3 linked regions of the Sinorhizobium fredii NGR234 genome follow. The protein of the gene in region 3 interacts with the protein of the main gene of each other region in a pairwise test. Links are inferred from orthologs where the notes say so. Each region holds a gene or a part of one and is shown on either strand. Other genes may lie near its edges.

The links.
Region 1: the proteins of ung (region 3) and NGR_RS12045 interact in binary tests that used the Escherichia coli proteins (3 or more experiments, as listed by UniProt). The link is inferred for Sinorhizobium fredii NGR234 from one-to-one orthologs.
Region 2: the proteins of ung (region 3) and ndk interact in binary tests that used the Escherichia coli proteins (3 or more experiments, as listed by UniProt). The link is inferred for Sinorhizobium fredii NGR234 from one-to-one orthologs.

What each region holds. Positions count from the first base shown.
Region 1 is NC_012587.1:146,446-149,469, forward strand. The notes cover bases 119-2,987. They hold NGR_RS12045 (N-6 DNA methylase), read left to right. Parts: upstream 119-719; coding sequence 720-2,255; downstream 2,256-2,987. Other genes in these bases: hsdR (type I restriction-modification system endonuclease), read left to right, coding at 119-653; NGR_RS12050 (restriction endonuclease subunit S), read left to right, coding at 2,252-2,987. Outside these bases: more of hsdR, read left to right, coding at 1-118; more of NGR_RS12050, read left to right, coding at 2,988-3,024. UniProt on the Escherichia coli protein: The subtype gamma methyltransferase (M) subunit of a type I restriction enzyme. The M and S subunits together form a methyltransferase (MTase) that methylates A-2 on the top and A-3 on the bottom strand of the sequence 5'-AACN(6)GTGC-3'.
Region 2 is NC_012587.1:971,979-974,984, reverse strand. The notes cover bases 23-2,873. They hold ndk (nucleoside-diphosphate kinase), read right to left. Parts: upstream 1,734-2,873; coding sequence 1,311-1,733; downstream 23-1,310. Other genes in these bases: NGR_RS15840 (DinB family protein), read left to right, coding at 2,660-2,873; NGR_RS15845 (glutathione S-transferase family protein), read right to left, coding at 1,836-2,525; NGR_RS15855 (lipoprotein), read left to right, coding at 674-1,177; NGR_RS15860 (CGNR zinc finger domain-containing protein), read left to right, coding at 117-677. Outside these bases: more of NGR_RS15840, read left to right, coding at 2,874-3,006. UniProt on the Escherichia coli protein: Major role in the synthesis of nucleoside triphosphates other than ATP. The ATP gamma phosphate is transferred to the NDP beta phosphate via a ping-pong mechanism, using a phosphorylated active-site intermediate.
Region 3 is NC_012587.1:3,128,127-3,131,018, reverse strand. The notes cover bases 23-2,759. They hold ung (uracil-DNA glycosylase), read left to right. Parts: upstream 23-896; coding sequence 897-1,622; downstream 1,623-2,759. Other genes in these bases: cobG (precorrin-3B synthase), read left to right, coding at 2,692-2,759; cobF (precorrin-6A synthase (deacetylating)), read left to right, coding at 1,811-2,581; modA (molybdate ABC transporter substrate-binding protein), read right to left, coding at 23-700. Also shown: more of modA, read right to left, coding at 1-22; more of cobG, read left to right, coding at 2,760-2,892. UniProt on the Escherichia coli protein: Excises uracil residues from the DNA which can arise as a result of misincorporation of dUMP residues by DNA polymerase or due to deamination of cytosine.

The sequences.
Region 1 (3,024 bases), 3.0 Mb from region 3 along the record:
AGGATTGGCTAAAATCCCATCCGCGCGTGATCGAACTTCTGGAGCGCCGCCCGATCCGGACTGGAAGCGGCAACGACGGTGTGGTCATCTCCACCCATGAAGACGAGTTGCTGCGCATCGAGGAAATCTTTGGCAAGAACACCACGCCGGAGGATTACATCACCGGCTTCGAGCGCTTCATCCGGGAGAATATGAACCAGGTCCCGGCGCTGATTGCCGTCACCCAACGACCGCGTGATCTGACGCGCAAGGAACTGTCGGAACTGGCAGGCCTGCTGGACGAGAAGAACTATTCCGAAGCTATGCTGCGCGCCGCCTATGGCAAGGTCCGCAATGCCGATATCGCCGCCCATATCATCGGCTTCGTCCGCCAGGCAGCGATCGGCGATCCGCTCATCCCCTATGCCACGCGTGTGGAAAACGCGATTGGGAAGATCGAGGCCTCGCGCCCCTGGACCCAGAAACAGAAGGAATGGCTGCGCCGCATTGGCCGTGCGCTGAAGGACAAGCCGGTGGCCGATCCGACGCTGCTTGACCAGGGCGTCTTTGCGGACAAGGGCGGCTTCAAGCGCATCTCCCAGGAATTCGATGGCGAGCTGGATGATGTCCTGCACGCCTTCAACGAGGCGATCTGGGCGCCGCCCGCCGCCTGAGTTGACCGGAGGCCCACGCTGGTTACAAACGTCAACACCGATCCTTGATCCGAAAAGAATGTTGCCATGAATGCCAATGCCATCGTCCAGAAACTCTGGCGTCTCTGCACCGTCCTCCGCAAGGACGGCATCACCTACCAGCAATATGTCACTGAGCTGACCTATCTGCTGTTCCTCAAGATGATGGCCGAGCGCAATCGCGAATCGGGCAGCCTGCCGGAGACCATGCGCTGGGAAGATCTCGTCCAGGCGAATGGCCTTGCCAAACTAGAACTCTACCGCAGGACGCTGGTGACCCTGGGCACCGTCAGCACACGCCTCGGCAAGGACGACGCCCTCGTCCTGCCTCCGGGCGACAATGCGACGCCGGATGAACGGAAGCGGTATGTCGATGCCCGCCCACTGCCGGATATGGTGCAGGAAATCTTCGACAACGCCTCTACCTTCATCCGGGAACCGCAGAACTTGACGACGCTGGTGACTGCCATCGACGAGCTCGACTGGTTTTCCGAGGAGCGCGATCAGTTCGGCGATCTCTATGAGGGCCTGCTGCAGAAGAACGCGGAGGAGACCAAGCGCGGTGCCGGACAGTATTTCACACCACGCGTGTTGATCCGAGTGTTGGTCCGCCTCATGCAGCCGCAGCCCGGCGAGGTGATCCAGGATCCCGCAGGCGGCACCGGCGGCTTTCTGATCGCGGCCGATCACTACATGCGCGCCCGCACCGACAATTATTTCGATCTTGGCGAGAAGGAGCAAGAATTCCAGAAGCGCCACGCTTTCCACGGCATGGAAAATGTGCCGGGCACGCTGCGCCTGCTCTTGATGAACCTCTACCTGCACGACATCGACAGCGACCATGTCGATCTCGGCGACACGCTGTCGGACAAGGGCAAGGGACTTGGCCGCGCGAACCTCATCCTCACCAATCCGCCCTTCGGCCCAGCAGGCGGTGCGCCGACACGCGATGATCTGTCGGTTACTGCCACTGTCTCCTCCTATCAGCTTCCTTTTGTCGAGCATTGCATTCGCGCGCTCAAGCCCGGAGGACGCGCGGCCATTGTCGTGCCGGACAATGTCCTGTTCGAAGACGGGCGTGGCAGGCAGCTCCGCCAGATGATGATGGACTGGTGCGACCTGCACACCATTCTGCGCCTGCCGACTGGCATTTTCTATGCACAAGGGGTGAAGACCAATGTCATCTTCCTGACGCGCGGCAAGACGGAGACCGGCAACACCAAGGCCACGTGGATTTATGACCTGCGCGCCCAGATGCCGAAATTCGGCAAGACCACGCCGCTGACGGAAGCCCATTTCGAAGGCTTCGAGAAGGCCTTTGGCACGAGCCCCTATGGCAAGGAGCGTGTGAAGGATGAAGGCGAGGTCGGACGCTGGCGCGAGTTTAGGCGCGAAGAGATCGCCGCTCGTGGAGACAATCTCGACATTGCCTGGCTGCGCGAGGCAGACGACGAGGCGGAAGATGGGCTGACCGAACCAGAAGATATCGCCGCAGCCATTCTCGGCCATCTGCAAGCCGCGACGCTGGAGATTGAGGCGCTGATGGCGGAGCTTGGCGACGAGCTGTCCGAGGCCGCAGAATGAGTGAGTTGCCGAGGGGGTGGTGTGTCACCACAATCCAAGAAATAGCCGATGTGGGGACTGGCGCTACACCAAAACGCGGAACAAGAGCATTCTACGAATCTGGGACTATCCCATGGATTACAAGCGGTGCAGTAAGCCAAAGGCAAATTACTTACGCTGATGAGTTTATCACCGAGGCTGCTATTCGTTCGACTAACTGCAAGGTCTTCCCAACCGGTACAATCTTGGTTGCTATGTATGGAGAAGGAAAGACGCGAGGCTCGGTGGCAAGGTTGGCCATTGACGCGGCAACCAATCAAGCTCTTGCAGCGATCGTCCTTCCCAATGACGACATAGTATCCAGCGAATTCTTGATGAATTTTCTTACGTCTCAATACTCGCAGCTGCGCGGATTAGCAGCGGGTGGAGTTCAGCCGAATCTAAACCTACAATTGATTCGATCTACCAGTTTCCCCCTCCCGCCCCTGGCCGAGCAAAAGCGCATCGTGGCCAAGCTGGATGCGCTGAGCGCGAAATCCGCCCGCGCCCGCACCGAACTCGCTCGCATCGAAACCCTCGTCTACCGCTACAAGCAGGCGGTACTCGGCAAGGCGTTCAGCGGGGAGTTGACGGTGGATTTCAGACTGAGCCGTCGTCACCTGCAGAGCGAGGCCAAGGCAGGCTCTATCCATGGAGAGGAAGGTGTCGAACGAAAGCTAAAGGTTAGAGGAACGACGGATGTCATGAAAGGCATTCAGTTATCGCCTCTACCGGAGAGCTGGAACTGGGT
Region 2 (3,006 bases), 2.2 Mb from region 3 along the record:
CATCAATTTCAATTGCGAAACGCGGAGGTCGAAGCGGGGGGCCAACTTTCCTCTGCAGCTCTAGTGACAGAAGCAATATAACTGGTAAAATGAGTTTTACTAGTTAGGATTTTCATATGAGCTTCACCTGGACCTCCCATCGATTCTCAGGCGGCGCGTTGGCGCTGGATGTCGCAAATTCCGTGGTGCTGCGCTTCGACCCGCAACGCCGCATTGATCGTTTTGCTGATGGAGAGGCTATCGACAATTTCGCCGAAGCGGCCAATCTCTACGGCGCCGAAAAGGAACGCTTCGGCATGCTCGGGGCGATAGGGCCCGAACGGCAGGCGTCCCTGATCGGTCTGCGCGAGGCGACGGACCGGCATTTCCGGGCGCAGGTGCGGGCCGAAGACCGGCCGGAGCTCCTTGCCGATCTGCTCGAGGCGATCGCCGCCGCAGTGCGCCGGCCGTCAGAACGAGGCAAATATATCGCGCTCGACGTCGCCACCGCCCATTCGGCGCTCAGCCTCATTGCCAACCCGGAGCCCGATCGCCTGAAGATCTGCCCGAACTGCGAATGGCTGTTCCTCGACCGCAGCCGCAACAGGAGCAGGACCTGGTGCGACATGGCGGTCTGCGGCAACCGCACGAAGGCCAAGCGCCACTACCGTCGCAACAGGGAGGAAACCCAGCCATGAGAAGAATCATCCTGTCCGCCCTGATCGCAGTGGCGGCGCTTGCCGGCTGCCAGCGCGAGACCGGCCCGGATCCGCTGAAGCTGACGGGCAAGATGTTCGTCTTCAACTACCGGCTCGCCTATGCCACCTATACGATCACGCTCAACAAGACGCAGCCGGTGCCGGACGGCAGCGTCGTCGTGGCGACTTTCGAAAACCCGGCCGGCGGCGAGCCGCTGACGCTCACCCGCAGGCTCTTCCCGAAACTGGACAAGGTGGTGCTGGAGAGCCCCGACATCACCTGCGTCAAGAAGGAGAGGCCCTATGCTGTGACGATCGAGGTCAAGGGGCCGGACGGGGCAACGCTGCAGACACTCGAAACGACGGTGATTTCCGACCTCGACCAAAGCGTTATGCCGGCAAGGCCGTTGGTCGTGGGACCGGCCTACGACAAGAACCCAGAAGTCTTCCGAAACGGCCTGGGCCCGACGCACTTCGACACGGCCGCCTGCCCGACATAAAGCCCGTCTTGCATGTCGTTGTCCCAAAACCGCTGCACACTTTTGGGCGACATGCATAAGAAAACCGGGGCGTCTCCGCCCCGGTTTCGAAGAATCGTTTCAAGCCCTTAAAGGTTGAAGCGACGAAAGTGAATCAGCCGACGATCTCGGTGCCGGCGAACCAGTAGGCGATTTCTTCGGCAGCCGTTTCCGGGCCGTCGGAACCGTGAACCGAGTTTTCGCCGATCGACAGTGCATGAACCTTGCGGATGGTGCCTTCGTCGGCGTTGGCCGGGTTGGTGGCACCCATGACTTCGCGGTTCTTGGCAATGGCGTTTTCGCCTTCGAGAACCTGGACGATGGTCGGACCGGAGGACATGAACTCGACCAGTTCGCCGAAGAACGGGCGCTCCTTGTGGACGGCGTAGAAGCCTTCGGCTTCGCGGCGGCTCATCCAGACGCGCTTCGATGCGACGACGCGCAGGCCGGCGTCTTCGAGCATCTTGGTGATGGCGCCGGTCAGGTTGCGCTTCGTCGCATCCGGCTTGATCATCGAAAAGGTACGTTCAATCGCCATTGGCTCAATTCCCTTGCTCTTGAGAAAGTGGCGGTTCATTAGCCGCCAACGCCGCGCAAAACAAGGGGGAGCGGCGAGGATTCGCCGCTGCAGAGGATAGTTTCACGCCGCTGTCACGGAACGGCCGAGACCGTCGTGAAGATCGAGGCAACGCTCGAACCAGCCCGAAACGACGTCCCCGGTAGCGAGCAGTCGGTGCGGCGAGACGATGCGCGCCCATTGCAGGGCACCGAAGACGATGTAGTCGGCAAAGAGCGGTCTTTCGCCGCCGATGAAAGGCTGGAATTTCAGCATGTGGCGAAGCGGCTCGAGCTTGGCCGAGAAGGTTTCGAGATCGGTTTTCCCGGCCTCTGCGACCGTCTCCAGGGGCCTGCCGAAGCGCTCTTCCCGGCTTCGACGGAAATAGGCCCGATCGACAGGTTCGAGGCTGTCATGGATATCCATGATGGCGATGCGCCCGATCGCCGGATGCAGCGTCATCTGCGACCAGCCTTCGACGAAGCGGGCCATCGCCTTGCCGCCCTCGCCGCTAAACAGCGTCGGGCGCTCCGGATAGGCCTCCTCCAGGTAAAGGGCGATGTCGAAGCTGTCGCTCACCAGTTTTTCGCCGTCGCGGAGCAGCGGAACGATCTTCGTCGCTCCCTGCTCCAGTTTCGGGATTTCGGTGAAGCCGATAGGCGCCACGTCGAAGCCGAGCCCCTTGTGCGCGAGCGACAGTTTGGTCTTCCACACATGCGGCGAAAAAGGGCGCGTCCGGTCGGTACCACAGAGCGCATAGAGTTTGCGGGTCATCTCACCTCCTGATTGGATGTCGTGCGCGCATAAGACGGGATGGAGATCGACCGATCAAATCAGTAAATTTCATGAGTTGCATTCGACACGCGAATATCAATCCGCGCTAGGCTGCCACGAAGGGAGAAAAGCTGATGCTCGACCACTATCGGATGTTTGCCGACTACAATCGCTGGGCCAACCGGCGGGTCTACGCTGCCACGGCGGAACTCTCGGACGCGGAATACCGACAAGACAAGGGTGCCTTCTTCGGCTCGCTGCATGGAACGCTCAACCACATTCTCGCGGCCGACCGGATCTGGATGAAGCGATTCACGGGCCAGGGCGAAGCCCCGACGCGCCTCGATGCTATCCTCCATGAAGGCTTCGCCTCCTTGACGGCGGCGCGGGCGGCAGAAGACGAGCGCATCATCGCCTGGTTCGACAGCCTCGACGAGGCGCGTCTCGACGCGCACTTTACCTATTCGCCGCTCACCATGCC
Region 3 (2,892 bases):
CGATCGCGATCGGGTAGATGATCGGCGGATGGCTGTCTTCGGGGAAGGTGCCGACCACCTTCACGCCCGGGTCGGCCGCCGCATCCGTCTTGTAGACGATGCCATAGGGCGCCTCGCCGCGTGAAACGAGAAGGAGGGCGGCGCGTACGCTTTCGGCTCCGGCGACCTTCTCGGCGACCGTCGGCCAGATGCCGAGCTTTTCGAGCGCCGCCTTGCCGTATTTGCCGGCGGGGACGGAATCAACCGCGCCCATCGCCAGGCGGCCGTCGCCGAGCAGGGCGGCGAGGTCGAGGCCCGGCTTGATATCGACAGACCCCGCGTCGGCCTTGGCTGAAACGAGAACGATGCGATTGCCGAGCAGGTTGGAGCGCGTATCGGCCTTGATCAGCTTCCTTTCGGCAAGGTAGTCCATCCAGGCGAGATCGGCCGAGATGAAGATATCGGCAGGCGCGCCCTGTTCGATCTGTTTTGCCAGCGCCGAGCTTGCCGCGTAGGAGGCGGTCGTCTCCTTGCCGGTTTCCTCTTTCCATTTGGTGTTGATCGCGTCGAGTGCGTTCTTCAGGCTCGCAGCGGCGAAGACCGTTACTTTCTCCTCCGCCTGAGCCGGGGCGAATGCCGCGCCGGCCAAAGCCATGCCGAGCGCCAGCGCCAGACCGGTAAGCCCCAAACCCTTCAGCCACTCTCTCCGTCCCTTGAACATACCTGTCTCCATCTCTTTCGTAATGTTCTTCAGAATATACGGTTCGCCGTTCTCGTTAGCGCTATATCCGCAGAAATACAATGCTCCCCGAGTGCGGTAATCAAAGCGGTGAACTGAAGGGCCAAATACGGCGCGGGTGCTTGCGATGGACGCGCACGGGTCTAAATTCCGAGACGGAACGACGCGAGGTGAATCCATGGATGCGACGATCAGGCTGGAGGAGAGCTGGAAAGCCGTGCTGACGCCGGAATTCCGGCACGGCTACATGGTCGACTTGAAGCGCTTTCTTCTGGACGAGAAGCAACAGGGCCGGCAGATCTATCCGAAGGGCAGTGAGTATTTCCGGGCGCTCGATCTGACGCCGCTCGAAAAGGTCCGGGTCGTCATCCTCGGCCAGGATCCCTATCATGGCGACGGCCAGGCGCACGGGCTTTGCTTCAGCGTGCAGCCGGGCGTGCGCACCCCGCCGTCGCTTGTCAACATCTACAAGGAGCTTCGCGATGACCTCGGCATTCCGCCGGCCCGCCACGGCTTCCTCGAAAGCTGGGCACGCCAGGGGGTGCTGCTCCTGAACAGCGTGCTGACCGTCGAGCGGGGCCGGGCGGCCTCGCACCAGGGCAAGGGTTGGGAGCGTTTTACCGACGCAGTCATCCGCGCCGTCAACGAGCAGGCGCAGCCAGTCGTCTTCATGCTCTGGGGCTCCTACGCGCAGAAGAAGGCGGCCTTTGTCGATCGCTCCCGGCATCTGGTGCTGACCGCGCCGCATCCGTCGCCGCTCTCGGCCCATTCCGGCTTCCTCGGCTGCAGGCATTTCTCCAAGGCCAATGCCTTCCTGGAGTCGAAGAGGCTCGATCCGATCGATTGGCGGCTGCCGGACGATCCGCCTCTCGCCGTCGATCGGCAGGCTGCGTCCGCCTGTTGACGCCGTCGTTGCGCCTCCTGTCGTGTACGGACCTTGCGCTGCGGGTCCCGATCCGCCAAAGCATGGTGTCTAAAGCGCGTTGCACTCGAACATGCGACGCGCTTTAGGGTTTTTTGTGCATGTCGGTGCCCCAAAACCACTGCACACTTTTGGGGCGACATGCACTGCGCGCAGACGGGAGAGACGGCATGCGGCATATCCTGATCATCGGTATCGGGGCGGGCAACCCGGAGCATATCACGGTTCAGGCGATCAATGCGCTGAACCGGGCCGATGTGCTCTTCATCCCGACCAAGGGAGCGAAGAAGACCGAGCTTGCCGAAGTGCGCCGCGATATCTGCGCCCGCTATGTGTCGCGGGATGACAGCCGCACGGTCGAGTTCGCCGTGCCGGTCCGCCGCACCGAGGAGCGCAGCTACGTTCAAAGCGTCGATGATTGGCATGCCAGCATCGCCGCCACTTACGAGGCGCTGCTTTCGGACGAGCTTGCGGAAGGACAGACCGGCGCGTTCCTCGTGTGGGGCGATCCGATGCTCTATGACAGCACGATCCGCATCGTCGAAAGGGTCCGCGCACGGGGCAGTGTAGCGGTCGACTTCGAAGTCATCCCCGGCATCACCAGCCTCCAGGCGCTCTGCGCCAGCCATCGCATCCCGCTCAATCTTGTCGGAAAGCCCGTCGAGATCACCACCGGCCGCCGGCTGGCCGAGACCTTTCCGCACAGGAGCGAGACGGCCGTCGTCATGCTCGACGGCGAACAGGCCTTCCAGAAGATCGACGATCCCGAAGCCGAGATTTTCTGGGGCGCCTATCTCGGCACGCCGGACGAGATCGCCATTTCAGGGCGCCTCGCCGATGTGAAGGAAGACATCCTGAGGGCGCGGGCGGCGGCGCGCGAGCGGATGGGATGGATCATGGACATCTATCTTCTGCGCAAGGGGGCCGATTTCGACGAGTAGCCGCCGCTTGCCTGGGCTTTGATCTCTCTCAAGGAAGGCGGCTGTGATATAGGCTCTATCACAGATGCGGAGTGTGAGGCCGCGATGTGTCCCGAGGATATTGGAAGACGATGACGAGCTGCGCTGCGCCCAAGTCACAAACGGAGCCCGGCCAATCGATGCGCCGCGGCGCCTGTCCGTCGCTCGCCGCGCCGATGCGGACCGGAGACGGTCTGCTCGTGCGGCTGCGTCCGGCGACCGATGGTCTGAGGCCCGCCGAACTTCGTGCGCTGGCCGAAGCGGCGGCGGCCTGCGGCAGCGGCATCATCGAA